Regions from separate parts of the Rhizobium sp. SYY.PMSO genome, predicted to be linked through region 3. Evidence: predicted binding sites of a transcription regulator. Region 3 holds the regulator's gene; each other region holds the start of a gene.

Region 1 (10,593 bases), 1.8 Mb from region 3:
CTCCCTGAGGCATGCCGAGCGCGATGATGGCAAGCCAGGCGAAGATCGCTTTCGGATTGGTGACGTGGATGCCGTAGCCGCGCAGGAGCAGCGATTTGAAGCCGGGCGTTTTCGGTCCTTCCGCCGCCGTCGGCATCTCGCCGCTGGCCCGAACGGCGCGGAATGCCTTGTAGGCGAGATAGAGCAGGTAGATGCCGCCGAAGATTTTCAGCACCTCCAGCGCCATGGCATAGGTTTGCAGCAGCGTGGCAAGACCTGCGGCAGCCGCGGTCGCCCAGGTCAGCGAGCCGCCGAAGATGCCGAGCGCTATGGTCGTGCCGGCCTTGCGGCCATGCGTCATCGATGTGCCGATGATGGCCATGATCGCCGGACCCGGACTGACCACGGCAACGATGTAGGCAATATAGGCCGGCAGAATCTGCGGCAGATAGGCAAGCGTTTCGTGCATGGAGAAATTTCCCGAAGCATCGGCCGGCGCGAACAATTCTGCGTCTATGGGCCAATCCCGGGACGGCAATGTGTCACAAAATGCAGCGGAAATCACCCGGCAACGCATGGATTCTTGTTATGGTGACATTCCATCGGCGAATGGATCGCAAGTCGGGCTGCCATGCCGGCCTGTTCCCGCATCCATAAGCGCCCTTGAGCGGTGCGCTGCGGCCGTTGGTCCGTCTGCCGGCGGACTGCCTCGTGCTCCTGTGCCCGAGTCAGTTCCTGCGGTTCGCGACGAAACGGGCGGTTTCCGTCAGCACGTCTGCCTTGTCGCCATAGCCTGACAGCAGGCCTGCTGCTTCGTTTACCAGCCTGGAAAGCGTCGCCTCGGCCCATTCCTGGCCGCGCAGGGCGACCAGCGTACCCTTGCCGCGAGCGGCATCCTTGCCGGTTGCCTTGCCCATGGTGGCGGCATCGGCGGTGAGGTCGAGAAGATCGTCGGCGAGCTGGAAGGCAAGGCCGATCTTTTCGCCGAACGTCCGGAGACGCTGGCGGTCTTGCGCCGATGCGCCAGCGATGATGGCCCCGGCCTCGCAGGCGAAGCGGATCAACGCGCCGGTCTTCATCGCCTGCAGCGTGGTGATGCCGCTTTCATCCGGAGTTTCCTTCTCCGCCGCGAGATCGAGGGCCTGGCCGCCGGCCATGCCGCCGATGCCGGCCGCTCGCGCCAGCGCCAGAACGAGCGCCATTTTCCGATCCGCCGGCAGCTCGGTTTCGGGGGCGGCAATGATGTCGAAGGCATAGGTCAGCAGGCTGTCGCCCGCCAGGATCGCCGTTGCATAGTCGAAGGCGATATGGACCGTCGGCTGGCCACGGCGCAGGTCGTCGTCGTCCATGGCGGGCAGGTCGTCATGGACGAGGGAATAACAGTGCACGCATTCGAGTGCGGCGCCGACCCTGAGCGCGGCCTCCGCGTTGCCGCCGAGAAGCGCTGCCGATTCCATGACGAGAAAGGGACGCAGGCGCTTGCCGCCATTCAGGACACCGTGGCGCATGGCGCCCAGAAGCCGCGCCGGGCGAACGATCTCGTCGTTTGCCGGGGCGTCGCCGAGAAGCCGGTTCAGCAGGGCTTCTATCTTGCCGGCATTGTCCCGGAGGCGCTGTTCGAATGAGGAGTAGGTGCTGTCCATGGCCGCTGTTTGGCATGAGAGGCGGTTGCTGGCAACGAGAATTGTCAACAGCCGGATGGGGAATCGCGCCGGACTCTGGTCATCGCTGCATGTAGGCGGTATGACGAATGCAGCATCAGCGCGTTTCCCGGTTGCATCCAGCCTGCGCCGGGATGGAGCCATCGTGGACCTTCGGCAATTGGACATATCGACGGACAATGAGGAGGAAGCCGAAGTGCCGCAACGGTCCGGCCTGCTTGCGCGATTCAAGGCAAGGCCGCTTTGGCAGCGCATCGTCCTGGTGCTGATCGGCGTTTTCCTGCTGCCCTATCTTTTCATTTTCGTCTATCTGCTGCCGCTCATCCACCCCGTCTCGACCCTGATGATCGGGGATGCCGTTACCTTTCGCGGCTATGACCGCCGCTGGGTGCCGCTCGACAATATCGCGCCGGTGCTGGTGAAATCGGTCATGGTGTCCGAGGATGGGCAGTTCTGTTATCACGGCGGCGTCGATTGGGGCGAAATGCGGGTGCTCGTCGACGAAACCCTGCACGGCAAGTCGACGCGCGGCGGCAGCACGATCCCGATGCAGACGGTGAAGAACCTTTTTCTCTGGAACAGCCGCTCCTTCGTGCGCAAGACCCTGGAACTGCCGCTGGCGGTTTTCGCCTCCGCCGTCTGGTCCAAGCGCCGCATGATGGAGATCTACCTCAATGTCGCCGAATGGGGCCCGGGCATTTACGGCATCGAGGCGGCGGCGCGCTATCATTTCAAGGTGCCGGCCTCAAGGCTCACGGCGCGCCAGGCGGCTCTTCTCGCCGTTTCGCTTCCCAACCCGATCGACCGGGTGGCGAGCAAGCCGGGGCGAGGGCTCAGCCAGCTTGCCTCGCTGATCCAGCGCCGCGCCCGGAATGCGGATGCATACATCAGATGTCTTTATGACTGAGATCACAACTTGTCGTTCGATCGGCTGATCGTCATCCGGCATTGTCGGTCAGGACGCAGGAACCGGAAAGGAAACAGCGATCATGGACAAGCTGACCCTCTATATCGGCAACAAGAACTATTCCTCCTGGTCGTTCCGGCCGTGGATCGCGCTCGAAGGTTGCGGCGTCCCCTTCGAAGAGGTTCTGATCCCCTTCGATTTCCCGGGCGGCAATCCCCGCATTCGCCAGGTATCGCCGACCGGCAAGGTGCCGTTGCTGGACCATGATGGATTCAAGCTCTGGGAATCGCTCGCCATCATCGAGTATGTGGCCGAGCTTTTCCCGCATGCCGGACTTCTCCCGGGGGATCGGAAGGACCGGGCGCTGGCGCGGGCCTACGGCATGGAGATGCTTTCCGGTTTTCGAGCGCTTCGCAATGCATGTCCGATGAACATGCGGCGCCCCGTCAGCCGCCTCGATCTGCCGGAGGGCGTCATGGAGGACGTGGCGCGCATCGAGACCATCTGGCGCGAGGCGCGCTCCCGATCCGGCGGCCCCTTCCTGTTCGGCGCGTTTTCGGGGGCGGATGCGATGTTCGCGCCCGTCGTCAGCCGCCTGGAAAGATACGACATCGATGTTGCGGCCGACACGCGGGACTATATGGCTGCGATGAAGGCACTGCCGGCCTGGAGGAAGTGGGAGGCGGCGGCGCTGGAAGAAACATGGATCGTTCCGGAAGACGAGGCTTGAGCGCCGATTCGGCTTCGAATATCCGCGAATCCGTTGCAGCCGGCAAAAAATGCTGGAAGGGACTGGTCAAAGTCCGACAAGCCATGTATAAGCCGCCCCAATTTCCGAAATTGATGCATATCTGTTTCGGCCGCCTTGCTGGCCGCGGATATGTTTCGTCCGTCCATGGAGTAACGAGAATGGCTGTACCGAAGAGAAAAACGAGCCCGTCCAAGCGCGGTATGCGCCGCTCGGCCGACGCCCTGAAGGCCTCGACCTACGTCGAAGACAAGAACTCCGGCGAACTGCGCCGCCCGCACCACATCGACCTGAAGACCGGCATGTATCGCGGCCGCCAGGTTCTGACGCCGAAGGAAAGCGCATAATTCAGGCGCTGCCTTGATGGCATGAATAAAAGGCCGGCGTTACGCCGGCCTTTTTCTGTTTCTGATCAGGGTCGTTTGTGAGAGCGGGCACCAAGCAGCGTCTCGTGCCGCGCCTCCTGATGCCTCCTATCCCTGCGGGGCCTTCCCGGAGAAATGTCGCGAAGGGGCAGAGGGGGCGAACATTCTCCGCAAATTCAGGGCCGCGTTCCGCCGCCGTCCTGCCTCACAAACTGTCCAGCTTGTTCTGCATGGCACGGAGCTGTTCCTTCAGCTCGTCGATGTCCTTGGCTTCCGCCTTGCGGCTTTCCTTGACCGGCGGCTTCATGAAGGGCGAGAACATCTGCATGGCCTGCTGGAACATTTCGGTGTTGCGACGGACCTGCTCCTCGACCATCTGTATCGGCAGCTGCAGGTTCTTGCCGAGGGGCGTTTCGCCGAAGGCGCGATTGATCTGCTCGCGCATCTGGGTCTGCTGTTCCGTGAAAGAACGCATCGAGTGTTCAAGGAAGCTCGGCACGACCATCTGCATCTGGTCGCCGTAATAGCCGATGAGCTGCCGGAGGAATGAAATCGGCAGCAGCGTGTTGCCGGTTTTCGATTCCTGTTCGAAAATAATCTGCGTCAGGACAGAATGCGTAATGTCTTCACCGCTCTTGGCGTCCTGGACGATGAACTCCTCGCCCTTTTTGACCATCTCCGCCAGGTCGTCCAGCGTCACGTAGGTGCTGGTTCCGGTGTTGTATAGGCGGCGATTGGCGTATTTCTTGATTACGATCTGGCCCTCATTCTTTGCCATTATCAGTCTCCTGGCCCCGTCTGATTGTATGGAATGCTCCTCCACTTCGGAGTGTAGACGCAAAAGAAGCGTGGTGACAATCGCTTTGTGCGATGCGGCAAGCCCTTTCCCTTGGTTGGATTTTTGCAGGCGGTGGCGGGTTCGTGAAATCTGCGCGCCGAAAATTCTTGCTGTTTGACTCGGGCGCAAAGCTTTGACAGTTTCGCCTCATATACTTGTTCATTCTGTGAGGAGGCATCCATGAGCAATTCATCCATCGTCGTCGCCAGCGCCGCCCGTACCGCGGTCGGTTCCTTCAACGGAGCTTTTGCGACCGTTCCGGCTCATGAGCTCGGCGCCGCCGCCATCAAGGGCGTGCTGGAGCGCGCCGGCGTCGACGCCAAGGAAGTCGACGAGGTCATTCTCGGCCAGGTGCTTCAGGCCGGCGAAGGCCAGAATCCGGCACGCCAGGCGGCGATGAAGGCCGGTATTCCGCAGGAGGCCACCGCCTGGGGCGTCAACCAGCTTTGCGGTTCCGGCCTGCGCGCCGTCGCGCTCGGCATGCAGCAGATCGCAACCGGAGACGCGAAGATCATCGTTGCCGGCGGCCAGGAATCCATGTCGATGGCGCCGCATGCCGCAAACCTTCGTGCCGGCACCAAGATGGGCGACATGAAGATGGTCGACACCATGATCAAGGACGGCCTGACCGACGCCTTCTACGGCTATCACATGGGCATCACCGCAGAAAATGTCGCGCGGCAGTGGCAGCTTTCGCGCGAGGATCAGGATCAGTTTGCCGTTGCCTCGCAGAACAAGGCGGAAGCCGCGCAGAAAGCCGGCCGCTTCGCGGACGAGATCGTTCCCTTCACCATCAAGACGCGAAAGGGCGACGTCACCGTCGATGCCGACGAATATATCCGCCATGGGGCGACGCTGGACGGCATGGTGAAGCTTCGCCCGGCCTTCGACAAGGAAGGCACGGTCACTGCCGGCAACGCGTCCGGCCTCAATGACGGCGCCGCCGCCGCCCTGTTGATGACCGAGGCGGAAGCCTCGCGCCGCGGCATACAGCCGCTTGCCCGCATCGTTTCCTGGGCAACGGCCGGCGTCGATCCGCAGGTCATGGGCACCGGGCCGATCCCGGCTTCCCGCAAGGCGCTGGAAAAGGCCGGATGGTCCGTCGGCGACCTCGATCTCGTCGAGGCCAACGAGGCTTTTGCCGCCCAGGCTTGCGCCGTCAACAAGGATCTCGGCTGGGATACGTCGATCGTCAACGTCAACGGTGGCGCGATCGCCATCGGCCACCCCATCGGCGCTTCCGGCGCCCGTATCCTCAACACGCTGCTGTTCGAAATGAAGCGCCGTGGCGCCCGCAAGGGGCTCGCTACGCTGTGTATCGGCGGCGGCATGGGCGTCGCCATGTGCTTCGAGGCGCTCTGACGCGCCTTGAAAGGGGTTTTCCAGAAGAAGTGGTGAAAGCGGAGCGGGCGACCCGGTGTGCGGGCGTCCCGCCTCCGCGACAACAGAGGGGAGTGGCACATGAGCAGAGTGGCTTTGGTAACCGGAGGGACACGCGGCATTGGAGCCGCCATTTCGATGGCGCTGCACAATGCGGGCTACAAGGTGGCGGCGACCTATGCCGGCAACGACGAAAAAGCCCGGGCTTTCCACGATGTAACCGGCATTGCCGTCCACAAGTGGGACGTGACCGATTACGAGGCCTGCGGCAAGGGCATCGCCAAGGTCGAGCACGATCTCGGCCATGTCGAGGTTCTGGTCAACAATGCCGGCATCACCCGCGACGCCATGTTCCATAAGATGACGCCGCAGCAATGGCACGAGGTCATCAACACCAACCTCACCGGCCTGTTCAACATGACCCATCATGTCTGGCAGGGGATGCGCGACCGCAGCTTCGGCCGCATCATCAACATCTCTTCGATCAACGGCCAGAAAGGGCAGATGGGCCAGGCGAACTATTCGGCCGCCAAGGCCGGCGACCTTGGATTCACCAAGGCTCTCGCACAGGAAGGCGCCGCCAAGAACATTACCGTGAACGCCATTTGCCCCGGCTATATCGGCACGGAAATGGTGCTGGCTGTGCCGGAAAAGGTGCTGAACGAACGCATCATCCCGCAGATTCCCGTGGGACGCCTGGGCGAGCCGGAGGAAATCGCCCGAGTGGCGGTCTTCCTTGCCAGCGACGATGCCGGTTTCATCACGGGATCGACGATATCGGCCAATGGCGGGCAGTTCTTCGTCTGAGGCAATTCCGGGAAAAAAGCGCAGCGATTTTCCCATGGAGTTAAACGAAACAGCAAAACGAAAGGCTCGGCGCTTCCATGAAGCGCCGAGCCTTTTCAGTTCGTTCGCATCACAAAACCGCTCGCCGGCTAAGCAATTCCCGGAAAGCGCATAGCGGTTTTCCGTGTGGACTTGCTTGAAGACGGAAGGAAAGAGCGTTTGCGCGATTTGAAGAAAAGCGGAAAGGCTCTGGCCCGGCAATCAGCCGCGTCTTGAATGTATCTGATGTCCCTGCCGGGGCTTGAATTCCAGAATGACGGCATTCAACGCCACTTCCCGCCGCTCCTTGTCCCGCGCTCTTATCGCGCACCCGAGCGCATAGAAAGTGGTGCCGATGAGCACAAGGGCTGCAATGCTTGCGATGATTTCGGCCATGGTGCCGTTCCTTTCTCAAAACACTGCTTGCTTCCCGCGCTGGCGCGCGCAGGAAGAGGGTCTCTGTTCAGAAACCGCTATTGCCTGACGCCGCCAAAGCCTTGAGGTCGTGACCGGCGGCCGACTGCCGCCGGTCACGAGGTTTCGGCTCTAGAGCAATTCCCGGAAAAATGCGTGGCGGTTTTCCGTTTGGAATTGCTTGAAAACAACGACAGAGCGTCTTCGCGATTCGAAGAAAAGCGGAAGCGCTTTACCGGCAACGGGCTTCGTAGCGATGGCCATAGCGGTCGCGATAGATGCAGTAGCCACGACGCTCATGGGAGCGGCCGATGAGGTTGCCGACGACACCGCCGGCCACGGCGCCGACTGCTGCGCCACCCCAGCTATGTGTGGCCACGCCGCCGATCACGGCACCGGTGCCGGCACCGATGGCTGTGCCTCTCTCCGTTGACGTGCACGAGGCCAAAGCGCCGACGAGGGCGATCGCAACGATGATCTTCTTCATGGTGTTAGCTCCCTGATTTTCGAGGTTTGAACATGATCTGCGGATCAAATCCGCCCCATCAATAGCAGAATAAGGACAATGACGAGGACAAGTCCGAGACCGCCCGAAGGGAAATACCCCCACCCACGGCTATAACCCCAGTTGGGAAGTGCGCCGATCAACAGCAGAATCAGTATGACAAGCAATACCGTACCAAGCATGATATGTTTCCTCCATGTCCGTCGCTTGACTGTTACGCTAACGTCCTGTTCGACGCGGCGTCATGTTTCAGCGCCCCCAGCTCAAATCTATTCTTAGTGGCAGGCGGACTTCTTCAATTCTGCTCATAGAAACTTGCGGCCCCGGGAATTGTTCCGGCTGAGAAATAAAAATGCGGGGAGGGAGCTGTCCCGATGGTCAGCGAAACGTTAACGCGATGCGATCGGGCGGGAGCCGGGCGCGCTGTAAGAGACGAGTTTCTATGGTTAAAATACCATTAAAATACAATGGGTTGTGGTGAACGAAACGGGAAAGATCGTATGTCTGCGATTCGTCGGTGATTCGTTCTGTGTTTGGACCCTGGTTAATGTCGGAGCTTCGTTGCCGGCTTGCCGGGGGTCGATAGAGCAAAAACGAGCGCGAATCGGATCGCCGAAAGGTGACGCCGTAGGCTGAGAGCTTCATGCGGAGCAAATCCGCCGTTGGGTCCGCTGCTGCCTGCTCATTTGCGGTGCCGTCATGCCGAAATCCGCCGGCGCATCTCCGCGATTTGTCATCGGCCCGCTGCGGCGCCGATCGGAAAGCTGATGTATTCATCCTGTGCGTGTATTTGGCCCTTCATTATATTTGCGCTCGTTAAAAGCTTGGCCGCAATCGCAGATTCGGGCGGAATCCCCGGCTCAACCATTCGGAGTCCGGCGGGTTTCCGCCCGAAAGGCGCAAGATGTTGTGTGGAACAAAAGCGGAATCGCGTGGAATCAACGATTCGTCGCCGATTCGTTCCGGCTTTGACCCGGTTGTTAACGCTGGCGGTCAAACAAGAGAAATTTGCATGATTTACAAATAATTAACCAAGAAATGACGGGGATTTCCCGCCATGGCGGACTCCGCGCTTGACTCCTTTTCCCGCGGAAAAGGCATGAAAACAAGATTCAGCATCTGGTGGGAATCTTTTCGTTGAAATCCATATGTTGTAGTGAACAAATAAGGAACGGTGGCGAGTCAGCGATTCGTCTCCGATTCGTTCTCAGGCTGTTCCGGAATCCTTGGGACTCGCATGGGATGCAGAGCAAATATAACTTATGGTTGAGGCATCCAATAATGAAATCGCTTGTTGCCGCATGTGTTTTTTCATTCAGGTCTTGCCTTTGTCACATATGGTCGTCATCTGTTCGTTTCCTCAAGGAGAAGCTTGCCGATCGCACGATGGCGGTTTCTCACCCATGCACGGACCCATGACTCAGACTTCGCAGCCCATGATCCTGAGCGGACGCGGCGTGACCGCGGTGCTCGGACCCACCAATACCGGCAAGACCCATTATGCCATCGAGCGCATGGTGGCGCACGGCAGCGGCGTGATCGGCCTGCCGCTGCGGCTGCTTGCGCGCGAGGTCTATACGCGCGTCGTCGAGAAGGTCGGGGCCCAGCATGTCGCGCTTGTCACCGGCGAGGAAAAGATATCGCCGCCCAATGCCCGCTTCTCCGTCTGCACCGTGGAAGCCATGCCGCGCGAAACGCGCGCCTCCTTCGTCGCGATCGACGAGGTGCAGCTTGCCGGAGATCTGGAGCGCGGGCATATTTTCACCGACCGTATTCTGCATCTGCGCGGCCGCGACGAAACCCTGCTGCTCGGCGCGGGCACGATGCGGCCGATCCTCGAGCAGCTGCTGCCGGGGATTACCGTTCTGGAGCGCCCACGGCTGTCGCATCTCTTCTATGCCGGGCAGAAGAAGATCACGCGCCTGCCGCAGCGCACCGCGATCGTCGCCTTCTCCGCCGACGAGGTCTATGCCATCGCCGAGCTGATCCGCAGGCAGCGCGGCGGTGCGGCCGTCGTTCTGGGCGCGCTGAGCCCGCGGACCCGCAATGCGCAGGTGGCGCTCTATCAGGCCGGCGATGTCGAGTATCTGGTTGCGACCGACGCGATCGGCATGGGCCTCAACCTCGATGTCGATCATGTCGCCTTCGCCCAGGACCGCAAGTTCGACGGCTATCAGTTCCGCAACCTCAATCCGGCCGAGCTCGGCCAGATCGCCGGCCGAGCCGGCCGTCATCTGAAGGACGGCACCTTCGGCGTGACGGGGCAGGTGGATCCCTTCGACGACGAACTGGTGCGCCGGATCGAGGGGCACGAATTCGATATGGTGAAGGTGCTGCAATGGCGCAGCAAGGATCTGGATTTCGCCTCGATCGCGGCCCTGCGGGCCAGTTTGGAGAACGCGCCACGCGTGCAGGGCTTGACGCGGGCGCTGCCTGCGGTAGACCAGCAGGCGTTGGAATATTTGTCACGCGATCTGGAGATAGTCGATCTTGCCAGCAGCCCGGCCCGGGTTGAAAAATTATGGGAGGCCTGCGCGCTTCCCGACTATCGGCGCATCACGCCTGCCCAGCACGCCGATCTCATAGCCGTCCTCTTTTCCGATCTCGTGCGCTATGGCACGGTGAAAGAGGATTTCCTGGCCGAACAGGTGCATCGCGCCGATCGGACGGACGGTGAGATCGACACGCTTTCGGCGCGAATCGCGCAGATAAGGACTTGGACCTATGTGTCGAACCGGCCCGGCTGGCTTGCCGATCCGACACACTGGCAAGAAAAGACGCGGGAAATCGAAGATCGATTGTCCGATGCGTTACATGAACGGTTGACGAAACGCTTTGTTGATCGCAGGACATCTGTGCTCATGAAGCGCCTGAGAGAGAATGCGATGCTGGAAGCTGAAATCAGTGTGAATGGAGATGTCTTCGTAGAGGGGCATCATGTGGGGCAATTGACCGGATTTCGGTTCACGCC
Region 2 (10,593 bases), on a different replicon from region 3:
TTGCTATGACCGGGGTATAGCCTGCGGTTTTATCCATCCAGAAGATGATCTCTCCAAGCTAAAGCTCCTCTATGTTCCGCACTGGGTGATGTGGAAGGACGGGTGGACGGAAAGACTGAAAACGTTCGCCGAGCAGGGGGGCACGGTCGTGATCGGCGCGCGCACCGGGACGCGCGACGAGAACAATCATGTTATCAGGCAGACCGCGCCGGGTGCATCGCTGTCCGGTTTGACAGGCGTTCGCGTCGAGGATTTTGGACGGCTCGTAGCGCCCGGCGCGAAAGGTTTGTTCGAGGTCATGGAGCGTTCCGGTGGTTTGGTGGTCCCGCCAAACAGACCGGCCGAATCCTACCACAGGCAGCGGCGTTTCAAGATCGGCAACCGCGAACTTGCCGCCGGTTACTTCTATGAGAATCTCGTCGTCGACGATGACGTCGAGACATTGGCGGTCTGGTCCAATCGGTATGCGGAGGGGACACCGATGGCGACCTCCCGGAGGGTTGGCAAGGGTCGTGTCGTCTATCTTGGCACCTATCTGACGCCGGATCTAACCGATGCCCTTTCTGAGCGTCTTTTCTCCGATGCCGGGGTCCAGCCACTCATTGCCGACTTGCCAGCGGGCATCGAGGTGACGATGCGCATGAGCAACGATCGGCAGCTACTTTTCATCCAGAACTACCTGAGCAAGCCTGCGAAGATCGCCCAGGTGCCGGCCGGACGCAATCTCCTCGATGCCGGCAAACCCGTCGGCGGTGAGCTTGAGCTCGAAGGCTATGGCTGCGCCGTGATCCAGATCTCTTGACCAGATCTCTTGAAACGAGGAGCCGCAGGGTCGTCCGGCGGCATGACATTCAGGAAGACGATATGACCAACAGAGACAAAATTCGCTGGGGCATTCTTGGCCCCGGCCGGATCGCCGGCGACTTTTTTGCGGGCGTCGCTCAATCGAGAACAGGCCGCGTCGATGCAATTGCGACTCGCGAACCGAATAGGCCCGGTCTCGCGGAACGTTTCCCGGGTACAAGAATAATCAAGGGTTATGAAGCGTTGTTGGCCGACCCGAATATCGACGCCATATATATTTCGACGCCGCATCCCACTCATGCGGAATGGGCGATCAAGGCGGCCAGGGCAGGCAAGAATGTGCTTTGCGAGAAGCCGATTGGTCTTTCCGCGGCAGAGGCTGAGGCGATGCTGGTCGCTGCACATGCGGCTGGCACCTTTCTCGGCGAAGCCTACATGTACCGGCATCATCCGCTAACGCTAAAGCTGATCGAGCTTTTGAAAGAAAAGGCGATCGGCGATGTCCGGATGATCAAGTCGAGCTTCGGCTTCGCAAAACCTTTCGACAAGGCGCACCGCCTGTTCGCCAACGACCTCGCCGGCGGCGGCATCCTCGATATCGGCGGCTATCCAGTCTCAATGGCGAGACTGATTGCCGGCATCGATGGAGCAAATGGTGTCCTCGAGCCAGATCAAGTTTTTGCAGTGGGTCATCTCGGCCCGACGGGCGTCGATGAGTGGAGCGCAGCTGTTCTGCGCTTCCCGAATGGTATCGTTGCCGAAGTTGCTTGCTCGATATCCTTGGCGCAGGATAATGTTCTGCGCATCTTCGGCACGGCCGGATCGATCGAAATCGATCATTTCTGGTTTGCCGCCGGCAAGCAGGGTGGCACCGCCGTCATCAGGTTGTGCGATGCTGCCGGCACGCGGACCGATATCGCGGTCGATGAACCTCGTCACGTCTATAGTTTCGAAGTCGATGCGGTCGCGGACGCAATGCGGGCGGGCAAGAAGGAGTTTGCCTATCCCGGGATGACCGCCGCCGATACGATTGGCAACCTCAAAGTCATGGACAAATGGCGTGCCGGTATCGGGCTGGAATATGCTTTGGAAGCGCCTGCAGTTCGGACGAAGACGCTTGCGGGTGAAACCCTCCGCCGCGGGGAGCAAATCGTTCCGAGGGGTCATATTCCGGGCATCGAGAAAGAAGTGTCGATGCTGGCGCTTGGCATGATGCTGTTTTCGACTTTTCCAGCGGCATCGATCGCTCTTGACGAGTTCTTCGAGGCAGGCGGCAATCTTGTTGATTCCGCCTTCCAGTACGGAGGCGGCACGCAAGACCGGCTGATTGGTGAATGGGTGCGCAGCCGCGGGGTCCGCGCCGATGTGGTGATCATCGAGAAGGGAGCTCACTCGCCCTTATGCTATCCTGATGTTATCGCCAAGCAGCTCGCAACCAGCCTCGAGCGGATGCAGACCGACTACGTGGACATCTATTTCATGCATCGCGACAATCCCGACATTCCGGTCGGCGAATTTGTCGACGCCATGGATGCCGAAGTTCAGGCGGGTCGTATCCGTGGTCCGATCGGTGGATCGAACTGGACGCGCGAACGAATGGATCAGGCGATCGAATATGCTGAACGGACAGGCAAGACCAGGCCGAGCGTCCTATCGAACAATTTCTCGCTCGCTGAGATGATCGATCCTGTCTGGCCAGGCTGCATCGCATCGTCCGACACGTCCTGGAAGCAATGGCTGAAAGATCGAAAAGTCATCAACTTTGCATGGTCGAGCCAGGCGCGAGGCTTCTTCACCGACCGGTCGGGGCCCGATAAGATCGAAGACCGTGAGCTCGTTCGGGCCTGGTACTCCGATCTCAATTTCCAAAGAAAGGCGCGCGCAGAGGAACTCGGCAGGCGCCTGAACAAGGACCCGATTCAGATCGCCCTGGCCTATGTGCTCAATCAGCCCTGGCCGGTCGTTCCGCTGATCGGACCGGCAAGCCTTGCCGAGCTTCGCCACAGTCTTATCGCGGCATCGATAGCGCTTTCGCCGGACGAGGTCCAATGGCTGGAAATTGGCTGAAATGTAACGAAGCAACGGCTATAACGTCTACAGAGCCAGAAGGCACTTCATAAAGAATTGCCCGCCGTGGGAAGGGCGAAGCTCGATCACCTGCAAGTGGACGTTGGCGCGTTTGCAGAGTCTCAAAAGTCAGGTGCAGAAGCTATAACGAGCTTAAGTTATTTGCGACAGCCGACACGAACCCCGATCGCTGTCAATCAGCACCGAACATCGGACCCTTTTTTGTCAAGGGCGCCCGTGAGGTGGACAGGTTACTTCCATGAAGGCCATCGAGCCGTCGATGATTATTTCGCCTTGCTTGAGGTGCTCGGGCGGGCTCCATCTGGCCCGGCCGAGATGCCGTTTGCGACATGAAGTATCAGCTGAAAGCCCGCGGCTATCGCCGGTCCGACGGTTCAGACTGCTTTGTAAAGCATAGGGTGGCCGTTATCGAAGCTTTTACGTCCCCTTTTCCAGCCGACAACCACTCGAGCAACCTCCCGTACGGCAGCGCGGGGACCGGTGCTGTCGAGGAGCACGATTGTCGCTTCGCCACCTGGTTGGAGGTGCGTGTTGCCGTCGAGTTGGCTCACCATGTTGAAGACCAGGCTCATTTCGTCATCACGGGAGAGCTGGGCGACATTGGCATAAAGATTGGCCATGCGGATTAATGAAGCGTCGCCATAGGGCGTGAAGGGGTTGAGCACATTGTTGGTGGCAATGGAGGTAGCAACGCCGCTTTTTGCGAGGAGGTGAGCCGGTGCCACGCCACGCGGAACCAATCGGTCATACCCTCGTCCCATCAGGAAGAGGTCAGTTGCCGGGAGAACCGAGAGCGCGATGCGGGCCTTAGCGAGACTATCGGCGATGGTTAGTACCCGCGCTTGCGGCATGGCCGACAAATTTGTGACATGGCCGATAGACACGCGGCCTTGCCAGCCATGGCGAAGTGTTGACTCGATCACCTTTGGTAGATCGGTGCGATCGGGATCGAGGCTAAAATCGAGATGAAAGTCGACCGAGACATTGTGCTTTGCTGCCAGAGCAAAAACCATATCTACATGCCGACTGGGAGAAGAGTCCGTATAAGGGCAGCCGCCCACCAGATCCGCCCCATTCGAGAGCGCTGCGTCGAGCAGATCATATGTTTCCGGCTCGTTCGTGAGCCCGTCTTGAGCGAAGGCGCAGATTTCGATGTCGGCAGCGAAGGCATAATCCGCCCGGATACGCTTGATCGCCTCGAAGGAACGGAAACCGGCGCGGGGATCGATTTCGACGAAGGTCCGCATGCGCGTTGTGCCGTGAGAAATTGCTTTCTCTACCACGCGGGCGGCTCGCGCGTAGACATCGTCCTCGTCGAAACCTGCCTTGGCTTTGGCCGTTTCCTTTACGGCTTCGGCAAGCGTGCCCTCGCAAATCGTACAACGGTCGAGAATGCAGGCTTTATCGAGATGAATATGCGTGTCGATGAATCCGCCAAAGGCAAAGCATCCCTCGCCATCGACATCCGATACGGCATCGCAACGCATGCGGGACTCGATGGCAGCAATCTTGTCTCCCTGCACGGCAATGTCGACGAGATCGCCATCTTCCCGGATACGGACATTTCGTATGAGGAGATCGTAAGGTTGCCCGGTGACGCTCACAGCAGGATCGCGCCTCCGTCGCTGCGCGGATCATGCGCGCCGTTTATCATCCCGTCTTCCTCAATCCGGATTACGCCGGCTTGGCCGCCAAGTGGGCTCAGCGCGTCGATGGTCGAGATCTCATGCCCCATGGCCGCCAAGGCAGAAACTATTTCGTCGCCGATATTTGCCTCGATTTTCAGGCTGTCCCGGTTATCTGAGAAGGTGCGACCGAGCAAAAAACGCGGGCGAGCGAGAGCGGCAGCCGGATCAAGGTCGTGGTCGATAAGAAGGCTAAGCAGCAACGACAGCGTTTGTGGCTGGCCGTCCGCACCCTGTGTACCGTAGACGAGATGCGGCCGCCCGTCCCTGAGCGCGATACCCGGATTGAGCGTATAGAAAGGACGCTTCCCGGGCAGGATATAGTTAGGGCTCGCTGGATTCGTGCTAAAGGCCGCGCCTCTGTTTTGCCACAGGAGGCCGGTGTCGCCGATCACCACGCCGCTGCCCCAGTCGAAGTAGAGGCTTTGCAGCAGCGATGCGCAACCTCCATTGACATCCACGGCCGCAAGCAATGCGGTGTCGCCGTATTGATAATTATGTGGCCAGGGTAATGCCCTACGTGGATCAATCGCTGCGGCTTTTGCGACGAGACGAGATGGATCGAGAAGGCGTTTCGAGATGTCCGCAGCGAAGCGAGGATCGGCAATCGCATGCCGGTCGAGGAAGGCCTGTTTCACAGCCTCAATCAGCAGATGATAATAGGCTGGGCTATCTGGCTGGAAATCCGCCAACGGCAGATGGTCGAGCACTCCCATTATGGCGAGAGTGGTAATTCCTTGCGTCGGTGGGGGCGGAGCAAGAAGTATGGTATCCCGATAAGTCTGTTTGAGGGGAGCCACGACATCGGTCCGCGTGGTGGCAAGATCGGCAGCCGAAAGCGGCGAACCAACCTCGTTAAGTCCGCTTATAATTCGCCGCGCAAGAGCACCTTCATAGAATTCACGCGTACCGTGACGAGCTATGGAACCCAGCGTACGGGCCAAGGCGGGTTGGCGTTGGATGCCGCCAGATCGGAAAAGCTTCGTGAAACCCGCCCAGCCGTTCAATTCAACGCGTCGGAATTCGTACCAGAAAGCCTGCGACCGGCTGACTTCAAAGCCACCGTCTGCGATTGCAATCGCGTCGTCGAGAAGAGTGGCCAATCGTTCGGTGCCCGCCCATTCGGCGGCGGAGTAAGCAAGCACTTTCTCCCAGCTGTCCACCAGGCAGGCCGTTGTAAGTGTGGAGGCTGCGCCGCGTAAAGGTATGTCACCACGCGGCATGATTGCCGCTGCCTGTCCAATGCCGGCAAAGGCCCGTGCGTTGCCGTTTCTGTCGGCAACTAGCCAGACCGCGTCGCCACCGAGTCCGCAGAAATGAGGATAGGTGACCGCCAGCACTGCTCCGGCGGCAATCAAAGCCTCGATCGCATTGCCACCACGCCTGAGCACTTTTGCGCCAGCTTCGCTGGCCAGCCAATGCGGTGTCACGATCATGGCGCCGGAAGATGACGCATCGGTTTGAGCGGTTTGTCTGCCGAAACGGATCATGAGTGGATTGCGGTGGAGCTTCCGATGGCGATACAGCATTCCTTAAGAACGATTGCCACGACTATTGACGAATGTCCGGCCGACAAAATCGGTCTTCGCACTGATGGCGATGCTGTTGCGTTCGGCATGAGTAAAATCCCTGGGGGTACGATCCGCAAAGGGAGATATGCAATACAGATGCCATAAGGGATCGCGGCTGGATGAGATTGAGGCTCGGATTCTCAAGTATTTGTAATATCTGGAATAAATATTCCTTTGGCTCCTTCGCAGTGGAGCGACCGACGCAAATTCATGGGCGTTCCCCGCAGGTCAACGCCTATGAAATCACCTGATCTTGCGCAGGTGATGAAGAAAGTGGCTTGCCAGTCGCCGGTACGTTCTACGACCGGTACGCATCCAGGCGTCGAAATTTTTGACATGGATCGCCGAAATAGGAAAGTGCGCTGACGGCAGGCCAAGCTGGATTTCTTGACAGTGCAGGCAAGAACATATAGTGAACATTTAGATGAAGAAAACACTCAAAGAACGTCTGGCTGTTCTCTCTGATGCGGCCAAATATGACGCGTCCTGCGCTTCGAGCGGAACGGCAAAAAGAGATTCGTCCTCGACCGGCGGGCTCGGTTCTACGGAAGGGTCCGGCATTTGCCATGCCTATGCGCCGGACGGTCGATGCATTTCGCTTTTGAAAATTCTGATGACCAACTTTTGCATCTATGACTGCGCCTATTGCATCAACCGCTCATCGAGCAATGTCGAGCGAGCGCGATTTTCGGTGGAGGAGGTGGTCTGGCTGACGCTCGAATTTTATCGGCGCAATTATATCGAAGGCCTGTTTCTTTCGTCCGGCATCATTCGCTCCTCCGATCATACGATGGGGGAGATGGTACGCATTGCCCGCGAATTGCGCACGGTTCATAATTTTCGCGGTTATATCCACCTGAAATCCATTCCGGAAGCCTCGCTGCAATTGATCGAGGAGGCCGGACTCTATGCCGACCGCCTGTCGATCAATATCGAACTGCCTACCGATGCCGGGATTGGAAAGTTTGCGCCGGAAAAGCGACCTGACAATATTCGTCGCTCGATGGGCAATCTGCGCCTGAAAATCGAGGAGATGGCCGAGCCGACCTTGCGGACCAAGAGACGGCGAAAATTCGCGCCGGCTGGGCAGAGTACGCAGATGATCGTCGGCGTCGATGCCGCGAACGATGCGACGATTCTCGATACCAGTGCGCGGCTTTACGGCAGCTATGGTTTGAAGCGCGTTTATTATTCGGCCTTCAGTCCGATCCCGGATTCGTCAAAGAACCTGCCGTTGATCAAGCCGCCGCTGATGCGCGAGCACAGACTTTACCAGGCTGACTGGCTTTATCGTTTTTATGGTTTCGATATCGACGAGATTACTTCGACACGGAAGGATGGCATGCTCGATCTTGACCTCGATCCTAAGCTGGCATGGGCACTCGGTCATCGCGACTGGTTTCCGGTCGATGTCAATCGCGCCGAAAAGGAGACGCTTTTGCGGGTGCCCGGTTTTGGCGCTAGAACGGTAAAATCCATTCTTTCCGCTCGCCGTTTCCGCCGATTGAGGCTGGAGGATATCGGACGGCTCGGTGTTTCATTAAAAAAGGTACGGACCTTCGTTATCGCCGAAGGCTGGACGCCGCATCGGTTGGACGAGCGAACCGATCTGCGTTCGATGTTCATGCCCAAATCGGAACAGCTGTCCTTGTTATGACCGCGAGCTGTTTTCTCGAAGGACGGGGTGATCTTACCGAGTGGCGGGATGCCGCGCGCCGTTTTCTGATGGCAGGGATAGAACCCGCGGAGATCGACTGGCGGCTGAGGGGCGACGAGCAGGGGCTGTTTGATGCCACTGCAACCGTGTTCCCGAATCTGCGCTCTTCTCCAACTTTGACGGAAACGGACACGATACAGGTTTCTGTGCCGCTGGCTTTTCTTCGGCTCGCTGAAGCCGTAGTCTGCCACTCCAATCCTGGCCGGTTTGCGTTGCTTTATCGCCTTCTGTTTCGCCTGAAACAGGAACGGCATCTGCTGGACGTAAAATCGGATGTCGATGTCGTCGCGGCGCACGGCATGCATAAATCCGTGGGTCGCGACTATCACAAGATGACGGCCTTCGTACGTTTTAAGGAAATGCCGTTGCCTGCGGGCACAGTGGGCCGCCGCCGCTTTTTTTCATGGTTCGAGCCAGACCATTTTATCGTCGCGCGGGTTGCCCCGTTCTTCCAACGCCGATTTAACGACATGGATTGGATAATAGCCACACCGCGTGGATCGGCCTCTTGGGATGGCGAGACCTTGCGCACCTCGACGCAACCGGCGCAAAAGCCCGACATAAGCGATGAGACAGAAGAACTCTGGCGCACCTATTATGCCTCCATCTTCAATCCTGCCCGGTTGAAGGTGAAGATGATGATGACGGAGATGCCGAAGAAATACTGGAGGAATTTGCCGGAGGCGGATCTCATTCCCGGCCTGATCGCTGGTGCGGAAGCGCAGGTTATGGATATGGGACGACGGCAGGCCAGCGAGCCCTTGCCTTTTCATCATCGCCTGCAGGCGGCGGCCGCGCAGGTGCAGGCCAGGCCAGTTGTCGAAATCGATACGATCGAATCGCTGCGGCAGGAGGCGCGGCATTGCAGCCGTTGTGATCTCCACTGCCGCGCCACTCAGACGGTATTCGGTGAAGGACCTGTCGATGCCCGGTTGATGATTGTTGGTGAGCAACCGGGTGATCAAGAGGATCTTGAAGGACGTCCATTCACGGGGCCTGCGGGTCGCATTTTCGATGAGGCGCTGTCACTCGCCGGTCTGGACCGGCGCATGCTTTACGTCACCAATGCGGTCAAGCATTTCAAATATGAGCCGCGGGGCAAACGTCGAATCCACAGGCGACCCAATATGGGTGAGGTGCAGCAATGCCGCTGGTGGCTGACCCGCGAGATTCACCTGGTGCAGCCGAAGGTAATTGTGGCCATGGGGGCAACCGCACTGTTTTCGCTCACCGATTACAAGGATCGTCTTGAGGACCTTCGCGGCCGGTCGATCGTGATGGAAGAGGGACGGACTCTGTTCGTGACGGTTCACCCCTCCTATTTGCTGCGCATTCCCGACGAGGGTAGGCGAGCGGAGGAGCTGGCGCGCTTTCGCGACGACATCCGGCGGATCGGACGCTTTGCTGCCTGACCATCGGGCCGGGCGCGCATATAGGGCGCAGACCGGAGATCCAAGATCCGGGCTTATTTGAAGACAAGCATCCGCGGCCGAATTCCGGGGATTGCTGGCCTTGAGTCAGATGGTTGGCCATCATAGCGTCTTGGACGCCGGATATGGTCGAAGCGGCCGCCGACGGCGATGGATTTCACCCCGACCAGTGTGTTACGATCCGATCGGGCGACGATTGATCATGCTTTCATCCGCGGATTGGCTACCGCATTTCCCATGTTCGTCGCCGGCCTTCTCCTGTCTCGGAACGGGCATAAGCCGAAGCCTTCCCCAACATAGTCTGAGGATTTCCCATTATGCCAGGATTTCGCGACACGTTGGTCAGGTTGCTATGTTCAACTCATTTCTGGCCTTGTAGATATCGTGGTTTATCAGAGTGCTCCGGCGAAGACGGCTGGGTTCGCGTGCCGGCTTATATTCCAAACGAAACCCGCTAGTTTACGAGCGATCGATGACTTTCGGCTATGATTTCCCGGCAGCGGCAAGACGCCGGTAGTGTTGGCCGATAGGCGGTGGCGTGACGGAGGTTGTGCGGCGTCACGCGCTTCGTTTGCAGCGACGGCATGCGTTGTCGCCGACTGTCGCTCCTCCTCTTGTCTGGAACGGCGACCACAGGGCCAGACGGCGTGCGCGATGATCTCGGCTGAAAAGCGATCGCGGCAGTAAAGAGGATCAGGATCTGTCAAATTCCGGCATCGCGCGTCAAATTTCAAATTCCGCTAACTTCACGATGCGTCTACATCATCTTTCGAGTGGCGCCTCAGTTTCTCCGCAACGGCTTTCAGGCCCAACGGCTCACTCCACATCAATGGAGCGGAAATTTCTTCGACGAAAGTCTGCAAAAAGCCCAGAAACTTCCGCTAACCACTGCCGTAAACGCTATACGTATCGCGGAAACCTCTTGGAATCCGGGGCATTCGCCCAGCTTTGTAGCGTCTGGCCACCGTCGATAAGCCAATCCACACCGGTCACATGGCGGGCGTCGTCGGAGGCGAGGAAGGCGACGGCGGCAGCGACGTCCTCCGGCTGGCCGATGCGGCGCAGCGGAATGCGGTCAGCAAAGCGCTGAATTCCAGCTTCGTAGGCAACATCATCATCTGCCGGTACACCGAGCCGCGTCTCGATAACGCCGGGGCAGATTGCGTTTACGCGAATGCCGTAAGGGGCGGCGTCGAGCGCGGCGATGCGGGTGATGCCGACCACGCCGTGCTTGCTTGCTGCGTAGCCGACGCCGCCCGAGAGTGTATCCCAACCGGCCATGGACGAACCCATATTAA
Region 3 (10,593 bases):
CGGCCCCAAGGTCGTATTGCACGAGAATGTCCATCTGCTGACCCATGCCGTCGTTACCGGTCGCACGACGATCGGCAAGGGAACGAAGATATTTCCGATGGCCGTTGTCGGTGGTGATCCGCAGAGCGTTCATCACGGCGGCGAGGAGACGACGCTCGATGTCGGCGAAAACTGCACGATCCGGGAAGGCGTGACGATCAATACCGGCACAGCCGATTACGGCGGCAAGACGATCGTCGGCAACAACAATCTGTTCCTTGCCAATTCGCATGTGGCTCACGATTGTCGCGTCGGCAACAACGTCATCATGTCCAACAACGTCATGCTGGCGGGGCATGTGGTCGTCGGAGATCGCGCCATTCTCGGCGGCGGTTGCGCGGTGCATCAGTTCACCCGCATCGGCCGCCAGGCTTTCATCGGCGGACTTTCGGCTGCAAGCTACGACGTCATTCCTTACGGCATGTTGAACGGCAATCCGGGCGTACTCTCGGGTTTGAATATCGTCGGCATGTCGCGCGCAGGCATAGATCGTGCAGCCATCCACAGGGTTCGACGCGCCTACAAGGCCATCTTCGAAGGCGAGGGTTCGATCCGTGACAATGCTGCCGCGATCCGCGGCGAATATGCCGATTGCAAGGAAGTGATCGAGATCCTCGATTTCATCGCAGCCGATAGCGACCGCGCGCTGTCGTCCCCCAATCGCGGCAAGAGCTGACGTGGTTTCGGCCGGCCAGGGCGGCAAAGGCAGGCTGGCGATCATCGCAGGCAGTGGCCTTCTGCCGGTTTACGTCGCCGATGCAGCTCGTCAGGCCGGTGAGAACCCCGTCATTATCGCATTGACGGATGAGGCGGATCGGGATTGGTCCGCCTTTGATCATGCCAATCTCGGCGTCGGCAATTTCGCAGGCCTTGAGGCGATGTTTCGCCGGCATGGCGTGGATCGCGTCGTGATGTCGGGCGGCGTGGCAAGGCGTCCGTCCTGGCGACAGGTGCATCCGACCTGGCGCGTCATCAAGGAACTGCCCTCGACCATACGCACTCTTCTTTCGGGTGGCGACAATGCCGTTCTGCAAATGGTCATTCGATTGATCGAGGCAGGCGGCGTTCGCGTCGTCGGCGCGCATGAGATCGCGCCCGACCTGCTGGCGGCGACCGGTCCGCTGGGGCGATTGTCTCCGTCCGAGGAGGATCTGCGGGATATCGCGCAGGGAGCCAAGGCAGCCGATGCGCTCGGTCTTCTGGATGTCGGGCAGGGCGCGGTCAGTGTCGGCGGCCGCGTTGTCGCGCTTGAAGGCGCCGAAGGCACGGATTTGATGATCGAGCGGGTTGCCGAGTTGCGGGCGGCCGGGCGTATATCGACGCGCCGGCGCGGTGTGCTCGTAAAGCTCTGCAAGCCACAGCAGGATGTCCGCGCCGACCTTCCCTCCATTGGAGCCTCTACGGTGCTGAACGCCAGGAAGGCGGGCCTTGCCGGCATTGCTGTGGAAGCTGGCCGAGCCCTGATTCTCGATAGGCAAGCCGTCATCGCGGCTGCCGATGAGGCCGGCATTTTTGTTTGCGGCATTGACCGCGGGCTCGGCACGGAGGGTTTCATGTGAGTACGCCATTGAAGCTTGCCGTCGTCGCGGGAGAGGTTTCCGGTGATCTGCTGGGCGGCGATCTCGTCGCCTCGCTGAAGCGGCGTTACGATGGGCCGGTCGAGCTGGTAGGCGTCGGCGGCGAGGCTCTGGAAGCGCAGGGCTTGCGCTCGCTCTTCGATTACTCCGAACTTTCGATCATGGGCTTCATACAGGTCATCAAGCGGCTGCCGAAGCTGCTTGCCCGCATCCGACAGACGGCCGATGCCATTATCGCCGCCGAGCCTGACGTGCTTCTGATCATCGATAGCCCTGATTTCACTCATCGCGTCGCGAAGCGGGTGCGCAAGGCATTGCCCGCTCTCCCGATCGTCGATTACGTCTGCCCCAGCGTCTGGGCGTGGAAGGAATATCGCGCGCAGCAGATGCTTGCCTATGTCGATCATGTGCTGGCCGTCTTGCCGTTCGAGCCTGCCGCCATGCAGCGTCTGGGCGGCCCGGCGACGACCTATGTCGGCCACCGTCTGACGGTCGATGCCGACTTGCTGGAGACGCGCCGCCTGCGTGCCCTGCATAAGGCGGATGCTGCCGACGCGCAAAAGACCATCCTTCTTCTGCCCGGATCGCGGGCTTCGGAAATCCGTCAGCTTCTGCCGGTTTTCAAACAGGCTACCGAAGAGTTTAGCCGGCGAAATGATGCCATCCGCTACCTGCTCCCGACGGTGCCGAAGCAGGAAGCCCTGGTACGCTCTCTTCTCGATAGCTGGAGCGTCAAGCCGGATATCCTCGTTGGCCAGGATGCAAAGTGGAAAGCTTTCGCGCAGGCGGATGCGGCCATGGCGGCATCCGGTACGGTAATCCTGGAACTGGGCCTTGCCAGTGTTCCCGTGGTTTCGACCTACAAGACCGAGTGGCTTGCCAAATTCGTGATGTCGCGCATCAAAGTGTGGACGGCGGCCCTGCCGAACCTGATCGCCGATTACGCCGTCTTGCCCGAGCTTATCAACGACGTGTTGCGGCCTGGCCTTCTGGCTCGCTACATGGAACGACTGTCGAGCGACACTCCGGAGCGCAGGGCCATGCTGACGGGCTATGATTTGGTCTGGCAGCGCATGCAGACCGAAGAGCCGCCCGGCGACAAGGCGGCGCAGATTGTTCTGGATATTCTCGCCAATAAAAAAACCGGTCATCTCTGACCGGTTTTTTTGTTTCATTGCCGAAGCTCAGCGCTTGGAAACAGGCACGTATTCGCGCAGCGGAGCGCCCGTGTAGAGCTGGCGCGGGCGGCCGATGCGCTGGTGCGGATCCTCGATCATTTCGTTCCACTGCGCGATCCAGCCGACCGTGCGGGCGAGAGCGAACAGAACGGTGAACATGGTCGTGGGGAAGCCGAGAGCCTTCAGCGTGATGCCGGAGTAGAAGTCGACGTTCGGATAGAGCTTCTTCTCGATGAAATATTCATCGGTGAGAGCAATGCGCTCCAGCTCGATCGCGATGTCGAGCAACGGATCGTCCTTGATGCCGAGTTCGCCGAGAACCTCGTGCGCCGTCTTCTGCATGATCTTGGCGCGCGGATCGTAGTTCTTGTAAACGCGGTGGCCGAAGCCCATCAGACGGAACGGGTCGTTCTTGTCCTTGGCGCGGGCGATGAATTCCGGAATGCGGTCCACGGTGCCGATTTCGTTCAGCATGTTGAGCGCAGCTTCATTGGCGCCACCGTGAGCCGGACCCCAGAGGCAGGCAATGCCTGCTGCGATACAGGCGAACGGATTGGCGCCGGAAGAGCCTGCCAGGCGAACGGTCGAGGTCGAAGCATTCTGCTCGTGGTCGGCATGCAGGATGAAGATGCGGTCCATGGCGCGGGCCAGCACCGGATTGACGACATAGTCCTCGCACGGAACGGCAAAGCACATGCGCAGGAAGTTCGACGCATAGTCGAGGTCGTTCTTCGGATAAACGAAGGGCTGGCCGATGTGGTACTTGTAGGCCATCGCGGCGAGCGTCGGCATCTTGGCGATCATGCGCAGGCTCGCGACCATGCGCTGATGCGGATCGGTGATGTCGGTCGAGTCGTGATAGAAGGCGGAGAGCGCGCCGACACAGCCGCACATGACGGCCATCGGATGCGCGTCGCGACGGAAGCCCGTGAAGAAGCGCGACATCTGCTCGTGCACCATCGTATGGTGGGTCACACGATAGTCGAAATCCTTCTTCTGTGCCGTCGTCGGCAGTTCGCCGTAGAGAAGGAGGTAGCATACTTCGAGGAAATCGCCGTGTTCGGCCAGCTGATCGATCGGATAGCCGCGATGCAGCAGAACGCCTTCGTCGCCATCGATATAGGTAATGCTGGACTCGCACGACGCGGTGGATGTGAAGCCAGGATCGTAAGTGAAAGTGGAGGTGTTCTTATAAAGGGCACCAATATCAATGACACTTGGGCCGATGGTTCCGGTCTTCACCGGCAAGTCCACCGTCTTTTCGCCCCAAGTTAGTTTCGCGCTTTGTTCCGTCATGCTGATCCTCCAAGATTTGGCGGGATTGACGCCATAAAAAGCGCCAAAAGGTTAAGCGACTACCGACTAGCTATATGATCCCGAGGCTAATGCCAAGTTATCCTAACGCCGAATTGTGCATTGCAGTATCAACTTTTGGGCACTGCGTCGGCGGCGCTGATCATGCGATGCCGGGAGAGCGGCCTCATTTACCGGCACACATGTCGATTTCGGTTGAAATCCCTGCATGGTGACGGCAAGAATCGCGCAGAAGCTGTAGTTTTGCGTGGGGGCAGCGGCGAGTGCCTAATTTGGAGGCATCGGAACAGCAGGAGGAGGGCCGGGATGTCGCCGCACCGTTGCGGCCTCGCCCCGCCATTGCCGCGATCGCCTTACGTGCCAAAGCGCGACAACGGGAGCGGACGCAGGACCAGGCGCCGCTGACATCTCGTTTCCTTCGGATTCTGAAGCGGCTTCAACTCGGTATCAGGGACCTGATCGAGGAGGAGGCGGCATACGGACGCGCCATCCTGTTCGCGCCGATCTATATGGGGATCGGCGCGATCTTCTGGTTCAAGGCCGGCAACGACCCGCCTCCGCAGGCGGTGATTGCAGGCTTGCTGCTCTTTGCCGGCGGCTTCGTGTTCAGGCGGGAAGTGGGCAGGGTGTCTCGCCATCTGCTTTTCGCCGGCATGCTCATTTGCCTGGGCATGGCGCTGGCGCAATGCGAAAGCTGGCGGGCTTCCACGGTGATGCTCGATTCGGCGGTGACGACGACCGTTACCGGCCAGGTCGAGCGGCGCGAATCCTATGACAACGGCGGCTGGCGCTATGTCGTTCGTGTCGAGGCGACCGAAAAGCCCAGCATTCGCAGGTCGCCGCAGCGAGTCACGATCTTCGTGCGTAAACAGGCGGATGCTTTCGATCTCGGCGATCGCATCCAGGGCAGGGCGCGTCTGACGCCTCCTGCCGGGCCGGCCTTGCCCGGTCTCAACGACTTCGCATTCAGTTCCTATTTCAACGGTATCGGAGCGAACGGCTTCGCTTACGGCACGCCGAAACTGTTGTCTCCGGCTGATGACAATGCGGCGGGTTCGTTGCTCGACATGGCCGATATCAGACTTGCCGCCCTTCGCAACAGCATAGGCGACAGGATAAGGCAAACCTTGCCCGGTGACACCGGCGCTTTTGCTGCGGCACTTGTCACCGATGAGAGACGAGCGATCTCCAAGGACACGACCGAGGCGCTGAGAATTGCCGGCCTCACCCACATCATCGCAATTTCGGGTTTGAACATGGCGCTCTCGGCCGGCATCTTCTATGTCGGCCTGCGCTATCTGTTCAGCCTGTTCCCCGGCGTCGTGCAGGCGTGGCCTACCAAGAAATTCGCGGCATTCGGCGCGCTTGTCACGGTGACGGCCTATTACCTCATTTCCGGTTTCGGCGTGTCGGCGGAGCGCGCTTTCATCATGATGGCGATCATGCTGGTTGCCGTCCTTCTCGACCGGCCATCGCTCAGCCTCCGCAACGTGGCGTTATCCGCCATCGTCATTCTCATCCTTTCGCCGTCGCAGGTGCTCGGCCCGAGCTTCCAGATGTCCTATGCCGCAACCCTGGCGCTGGTGTCCGGCTATTCGCTGTGGAAGCGGCGGCGGCATCGGGAAAGCATTCTCTCGCGGTTCCGCGTGCTGAGCCCGCTGCTGTTTGTTTCGCGCTTCTTTGGCGGCGTGCTGTCGACCTCGTTCATCGGCGGCGCGTCGACGGCCATATTCTCGATCGAGCATTTTCACCGCCTGGCGACATACGGTCTCGCCGCCAATCTTGCGGCCATGCCGGTGGTTTCCTTCATCGTCATGCCGTTTGGCATGGCGGCGATGATGCTCATGCCGCTTGGTCTCGACGGCCCTTTCTGGAACGTCACCGGGGAGGGGCTGGAGCTCGTCATCGTGATTGCCAAAACCGTGGCCGGCTGGGGCGGGGACATCACCTTCGGCCGCCAGCCGGGCTGGCTGATGCCGACATTCATTGTCGGCTTCCTGATCATGAGCATGCTGCGGACCAGGCTTCGCCATTTGGGCTTGGTGCTGTCGCTTTCATCCGTCGGCGCGGCGGCATTCGGCTCCGGCGTGCCGAAGCCGGATCTGATGATCTCCGAAGACGGTGTTCTCGTCGCTCTGCGTCAGGACGCCATACTGGCCACCAACCGCGAACGGCCGCAGGCCTTCATCTTCGAACAATGGCAAAAGGCGCTGGTTGCACCTGAATATCAGCCGCCGACCATTCTTCCTGGCGACAGCCGGCTTCCTCATGTCAGCAAGTCGGATCGCCACCGACGGCTAAGCCGTGAAGAGGAGAGCGCCGTTCGCAAGGCAATGGAAGAGGCTCTTGACCGTACCATGCAGGGAAGCTTCGCCTGCCAGAAAGGCGCATGGTGCGTGGCCATGCTCGAAAACGGCGCCATGCTCGTCACCATCGAAAACGCAGCCTATCTGCCTCCGGCTTGCGATACGGCAAATATCGTCGTGACACCCATCCGGCTGCGGCTGGATCATTGCCGCTCCGGCGCCATGCTCATAACCGGCGCCACATTACGGCAAACCGGTTCCATCGAAATGGCGCTTGCCACCGACAAACCTGTTGTTTCCGCAGCGTTCGAAAACCCCCAACGGCCGTGGACGCGGCATCGAACCTACGATTGGCGCACGGATAAATTCGGCACGCCAGCCAGGCCCGTGCCGACGGTTAGTGATAGCGCCGAATGAGACCGACGAGCTTGCCCTGGACCTTGACGCGATCCGGTCCGAAAATGCGGGTTTCATAGGCCGGATTGGCGGCTTCCAGCGCAATGGAGGCGCCCTTGCGGCGAAAGCGCTTCAGGGTTGCTTCCTCGTCGTCGACAAGAGCGACCACGATATCACCCGGATTGGCTGTCGTTGAATTGCGGATGATGACGGTGTCGCCGTCAAAAATTCCGGCATCGATCATCGAATCGCCCCTGACTTCCAGCGCATAATGCTCGCCGGAGCCGAGCATGTCGGCGGGAACGGTAATGTCGTGCGTGTTGTTCTGGATGGCGGAAATCGGAACGCCGGCAGCGATACGCCCCATGACCGGCACCGAGGCCGAACCGTTGTGATCGTCATTCGCAACCTTCGCCGGCGCGGGGGGAGCGACCGGTTGAGGCTTGCCGAGACTGCCTTCGATGATACTGGGCGAAAAGCCGCGTCGCGGCTGCAGGCTTGGATTATAGGCTTCCGGCAGTTTGATGACCTCCAGCGCTCTTGCTCTATTCGGCAGGCGGCGGATGAAACCGCGCTCTTCTAGAGCCGTGATCAGGCGGTGAATGCCGGACTTGGATGCCAGATCCAGCGCGTCCTTCATCTCGTCGAAAGACGGCGGGACGCCGGATTCCTTCATGCGTTCGTGAATGAACAAAAGCAGTTCCTGCTGCTTGCGCGTCAACATCGTCTTGGAACCCCAGAATCAAGAAAAGGTCGTGAAACAAATCCAGAACGGACACTATATGTTCCATATGTGTTCCGCAAGTACTTAAATTTCGGTAAAACCTTGTGCGGCCAATTAAATAATTACCACTGTCGAATGAAGCGGCTGAATACCCAAGAGGGGTACATGTGGGCTAACCTGCCGATAAATATGGAAAATGCTGTCACGGCTGCTTCCGCGGCGTTCCAGTTCCATGGTGACGTTGGATTCGTGAATGCACGCGAAATCGCGGCGGATAGACCGGCTGGAAGAGAGAATCAGCTATCCCGTCGCCGGGATTGCCGTCTTCTTTGCCGCCATATCCCAAGGTTCTTGCTTCCATCTTGAATCAGGCGTTGGATGGGCGCAAATCTGCTCTGGCAGGAACACAGGAAAAGCCATGACCTCGTCACCGCATCCGCTGGATCATCTCGTGCTGCCCACCGTCAATATTGCCTTGGCGCGTGAACGCTTGGGCAAGCTCGGTTTCACGGTGGCCCCCGATGCGCGTCATCCTTTCGGCACCGAGAATGCCTGCGTCTTCCTTGCCGACAAGACCTATCTCGAACCTTTGGGCGTGGCCTCCCAGGAGCAGTGCGAGGCGAGCCTCGCGGAGGGCAACGTCTTCGTCGCGCGCGATCAGGCCTACCGCTTTCGTGTGGGTGAGGATGGCTTCTCGGCCGTCGTCTTCGGGTCGGACGATGCTGTTGCCGATGATGAGCGGTTCAAGGCAGCCGCGATCTCGGCCGGGCGGATGCTGGATTTTTCCCGGCCCATGAGAATGCCGGACGGAACGGAAACTGTCGCCGGCTTTCGCCTTGCCTTCGCGGCCGATCTGCGCGCGCCCGATCTTCTCGCCTTCTGCTGCCAGCGCATCAATCCCTTGCCGGCAGACCGCGGCGTGCTGGAGCGTCATGAAAACGGCGTGACCGGAATTGCGCGGGTGGCGCTTTCCGCGCCGAAGCCGGCGGCCTATCGCAGCTTTCTCGAAGAGGTTATCGGCGGCCCGCGCGTATCGGAACATTCCTTCGGATTGACGGTCAAGGCGGCCAATGCGGATCTTGAAATTTTGACGCCGGAAGGAATGGAAGCGTTTTACGATTTGCCGGTCTCCCCGGAAGATCCGGGGCTTCGTGCGCGCGCAATCCTTTTCAAAACGCGCGATCTTTCCGTGACATCGTCGCATTTCGCTGCTAACGGCGTCACCTACACGCGTAAGAACAATCGTATATTGGCGAGGTTTGCGCCCGGACAGGGCGCATTGTTCGCCTTCGAGGAGATAGCATGAGCACGAATTCCGAAGTGACCGTCGGCGAGGGTGCCTCCAAGGTCCTGTTTTCCAACGCCGCCAAGCTGTCGCTGATTGCCGGTCCCTGCCAGATGGAAAGCCGCGACCATGCTTTCATGGTCGCCGGCGTCCTGAAAGAGCTCTGCGGCAAGCTCGGCATCGGCCTCGTCTACAAGTCCTCCTTCGACAAGGCCAACCGTACGTCCTTGTCCGGCAAGCGCGGCATCGGCCTGGAAAAGGCGCTGGAAGTCTTTGCCGATCTCAAGAAGGAGTATGGCTTTCCGGTATTGACCGACATTCATACGGAAGAGCAGTGCGCCATCGTTTCGAAGACGGTCGATATCCTGCAGATTCCGGCCTTCCTGTCGCGTCAGACGGATCTTCTGGTTGCGGCTGCGAAGACCGGTCGTGTCGTCAACGTCAAGAAGGGGCAGTTCCTCGCTCCCTGGGACATGAAGAACGTGCTGGCCAAGCTCAATGACAGCGGCAATCCGAACATCCTCCTGTGCGAGCGTGGCGCCTCCTTCGGCTACAATACCCTCGTCTCCGACATGCGCTCGCTGCCGATCATGGCGGCGATGGGCGCGCCGGTCATCTTCGATGCGACCCATTCGGTACAGCAGCCGGGCGGGCAGGGTGGCTCCACCGGCGGCGACCGCCGATTCGTCGAGACTCTGGCGCGCGCCGCCGTTGCCGTCGGCGTTGCCGGCGTGTTCGTCGAGACGCACGAGGATCCGGATAACGCGCCCTCGGACGGTCCGAACATGGTCTATCTGAAGGACATGCCGCGCCTTCTGGAAAAGCTGCTGGCCTTCGACGCCATCGCCAAGGCCTGAGAAATAACCGACATTCAACAGGCTGACATGAAATTGCGCTACGCGGCCTTCAGGAGTGTCACAGATTGGGCGCGCGGAACAGCATTGTAATTTCCGCGCCTTCGACTAAGACGATTTAAATCGATTTATAAACCAGCGAGCAGGAAGCTATCATGACCGCAATCACCGACATTATCGCCCGCGAGATTCTCGACAGCCGTGGCAACCCGACTGTCGAAGTCGATGTCTACCTCGAAGACGGCAGCATGGGCCGCGCGGCGGTTCCGTCGGGCGCGTCGACCGGCGCGCATGAAGCCGTCGAGCTTCGCGATGGCGGCAAGCGCTACCACGGCAAGGGCGTGGAAAAGGCCGTCGAAGCGGTCAACTCCGAGATCTTCGATGCGATCGGCGGCATGGACGCTGAAAACCAGATCCAGCTCGACAATATCATGATCGAGCTCGACGGCACGCCGAACAAGTCGCGTCTCGGCGCCAACGCCATCCTCGGCGTTTCGCTTGCCGTCGCCAAGGCCGCTGCCCAGAGCGCAAACCTGCCGCTTTACCGCTACGTCGGCGGTGCGCATGCCCGCCTCCTGCCGGTTCCGATGATGAACATCATCAACGGCGGTGCCCATGCCGACAACCCGATCGACTTCCAGGAATTCATGATCCTGCCGATCGGCGCAGACTCCATCCGCGATGCCGTTCGCATGGGTTCTGAAGTCTTCCACGTCCTGAAGAAGGAACTGGCTTCGCAGGGCCATAATACCAACGTCGGCGACGAAGGCGGCTTCGCACCGGGCCTCTCCAGTGCTCCGGCAGCCCTGGATTTCATCATGAAGTCGATTGAGAAAGCCGGCTACAAGCCGGGCGAAGAAATCGCCCTCGGCCTCGATTGCGCCTCGACGGAGTTCTTCAAGGACGGCAAGTACGTGCTG

Evidence for each region. Region 3 encodes LexA, which represses DNA repair genes until DNA is damaged. Its sites were predicted from a motif close to TGTTCNNNNTGTGTTCNG; they were not measured.
Region 1: the regulator LexA is predicted to act here: its motif matches at 8,779-8,796, upstream of ACJJVH_RS15255 (helicase-related protein).
Region 2: the regulator LexA is predicted to act here: its motif matches at 6,550-6,567, upstream of ACJJVH_RS29345 (putative DNA modification/repair radical SAM protein).

Annotation. Positions count from the first base shown of each region.
Region 1 is NZ_CP177349.1:3,145,393-3,155,985, reverse strand. It holds gene ACJJVH_RS15310 (LysE family translocator) at 1-448, opposite strand, end outside; gene ACJJVH_RS15305 (polyprenyl synthetase family protein) at 708-1,622, opposite strand; gene mtgA (monofunctional biosynthetic peptidoglycan transglycosylase) at 1,723-2,547, shown strand; gene ACJJVH_RS15295 (glutathione S-transferase family protein) at 2,630-3,277, shown strand; gene rpmF (50S ribosomal protein L32) at 3,457-3,642, shown strand; gene phaR (polyhydroxyalkanoate synthesis repressor PhaR) at 3,866-4,438, opposite strand; gene ACJJVH_RS15280 (acetyl-CoA C-acetyltransferase) at 4,679-5,860, shown strand; gene phbB (acetoacetyl-CoA reductase) at 5,960-6,685, shown strand; gene ACJJVH_RS15270 (hypothetical protein) at 6,926-7,099, opposite strand; gene ACJJVH_RS15265 (YMGG-like glycine zipper-containing protein) at 7,350-7,604, opposite strand; gene ACJJVH_RS15260 (DUF3309 domain-containing protein) at 7,649-7,804, opposite strand; gene ACJJVH_RS15255 (helicase-related protein) at 9,038-10,593, shown strand, end outside.
Region 2 is NZ_CP177351.1:574,220-584,812, forward strand. It holds gene ACJJVH_RS29320 (beta-galactosidase) at 1-802, shown strand, start outside; gene ACJJVH_RS29325 (aldo/keto reductase) at 865-2,871, shown strand; partial or broken gene ACJJVH_RS29330 (DNA polymerase III subunit epsilon) at 3,118-3,272, shown strand; gene ACJJVH_RS29335 (amidohydrolase family protein) at 3,267-4,496, opposite strand; gene ACJJVH_RS29340 (gamma-glutamyltransferase family protein) at 4,493-6,067, opposite strand; gene ACJJVH_RS29345 (putative DNA modification/repair radical SAM protein) at 6,573-7,805, shown strand; gene ACJJVH_RS29350 (UdgX family uracil-DNA binding protein) at 7,802-9,277, shown strand; gene ACJJVH_RS29355 (SDR family NAD(P)-dependent oxidoreductase) at 10,196-10,593, opposite strand, start outside.
Region 3 is NZ_CP177349.1:1,222,448-1,233,040, forward strand. It holds gene lpxA (acyl-ACP--UDP-N-acetylglucosamine O-acyltransferase) at 1-715, shown strand, start outside; gene ACJJVH_RS05955 (LpxI family protein) at 717-1,598, shown strand; gene lpxB (lipid-A-disaccharide synthase) at 1,595-2,773, shown strand; gene gltA (citrate synthase) at 2,801-4,090, opposite strand; gene ACJJVH_RS05970 (ComEC/Rec2 family competence protein) at 4,381-6,831, shown strand; gene lexA (transcriptional repressor LexA) at 6,812-7,534, opposite strand; gene ACJJVH_RS05980 (VOC family protein) at 7,953-8,840, shown strand; gene kdsA (3-deoxy-8-phosphooctulonate synthase) at 8,837-9,676, shown strand; gene eno (phosphopyruvate hydratase) at 9,829-10,593, shown strand, end outside.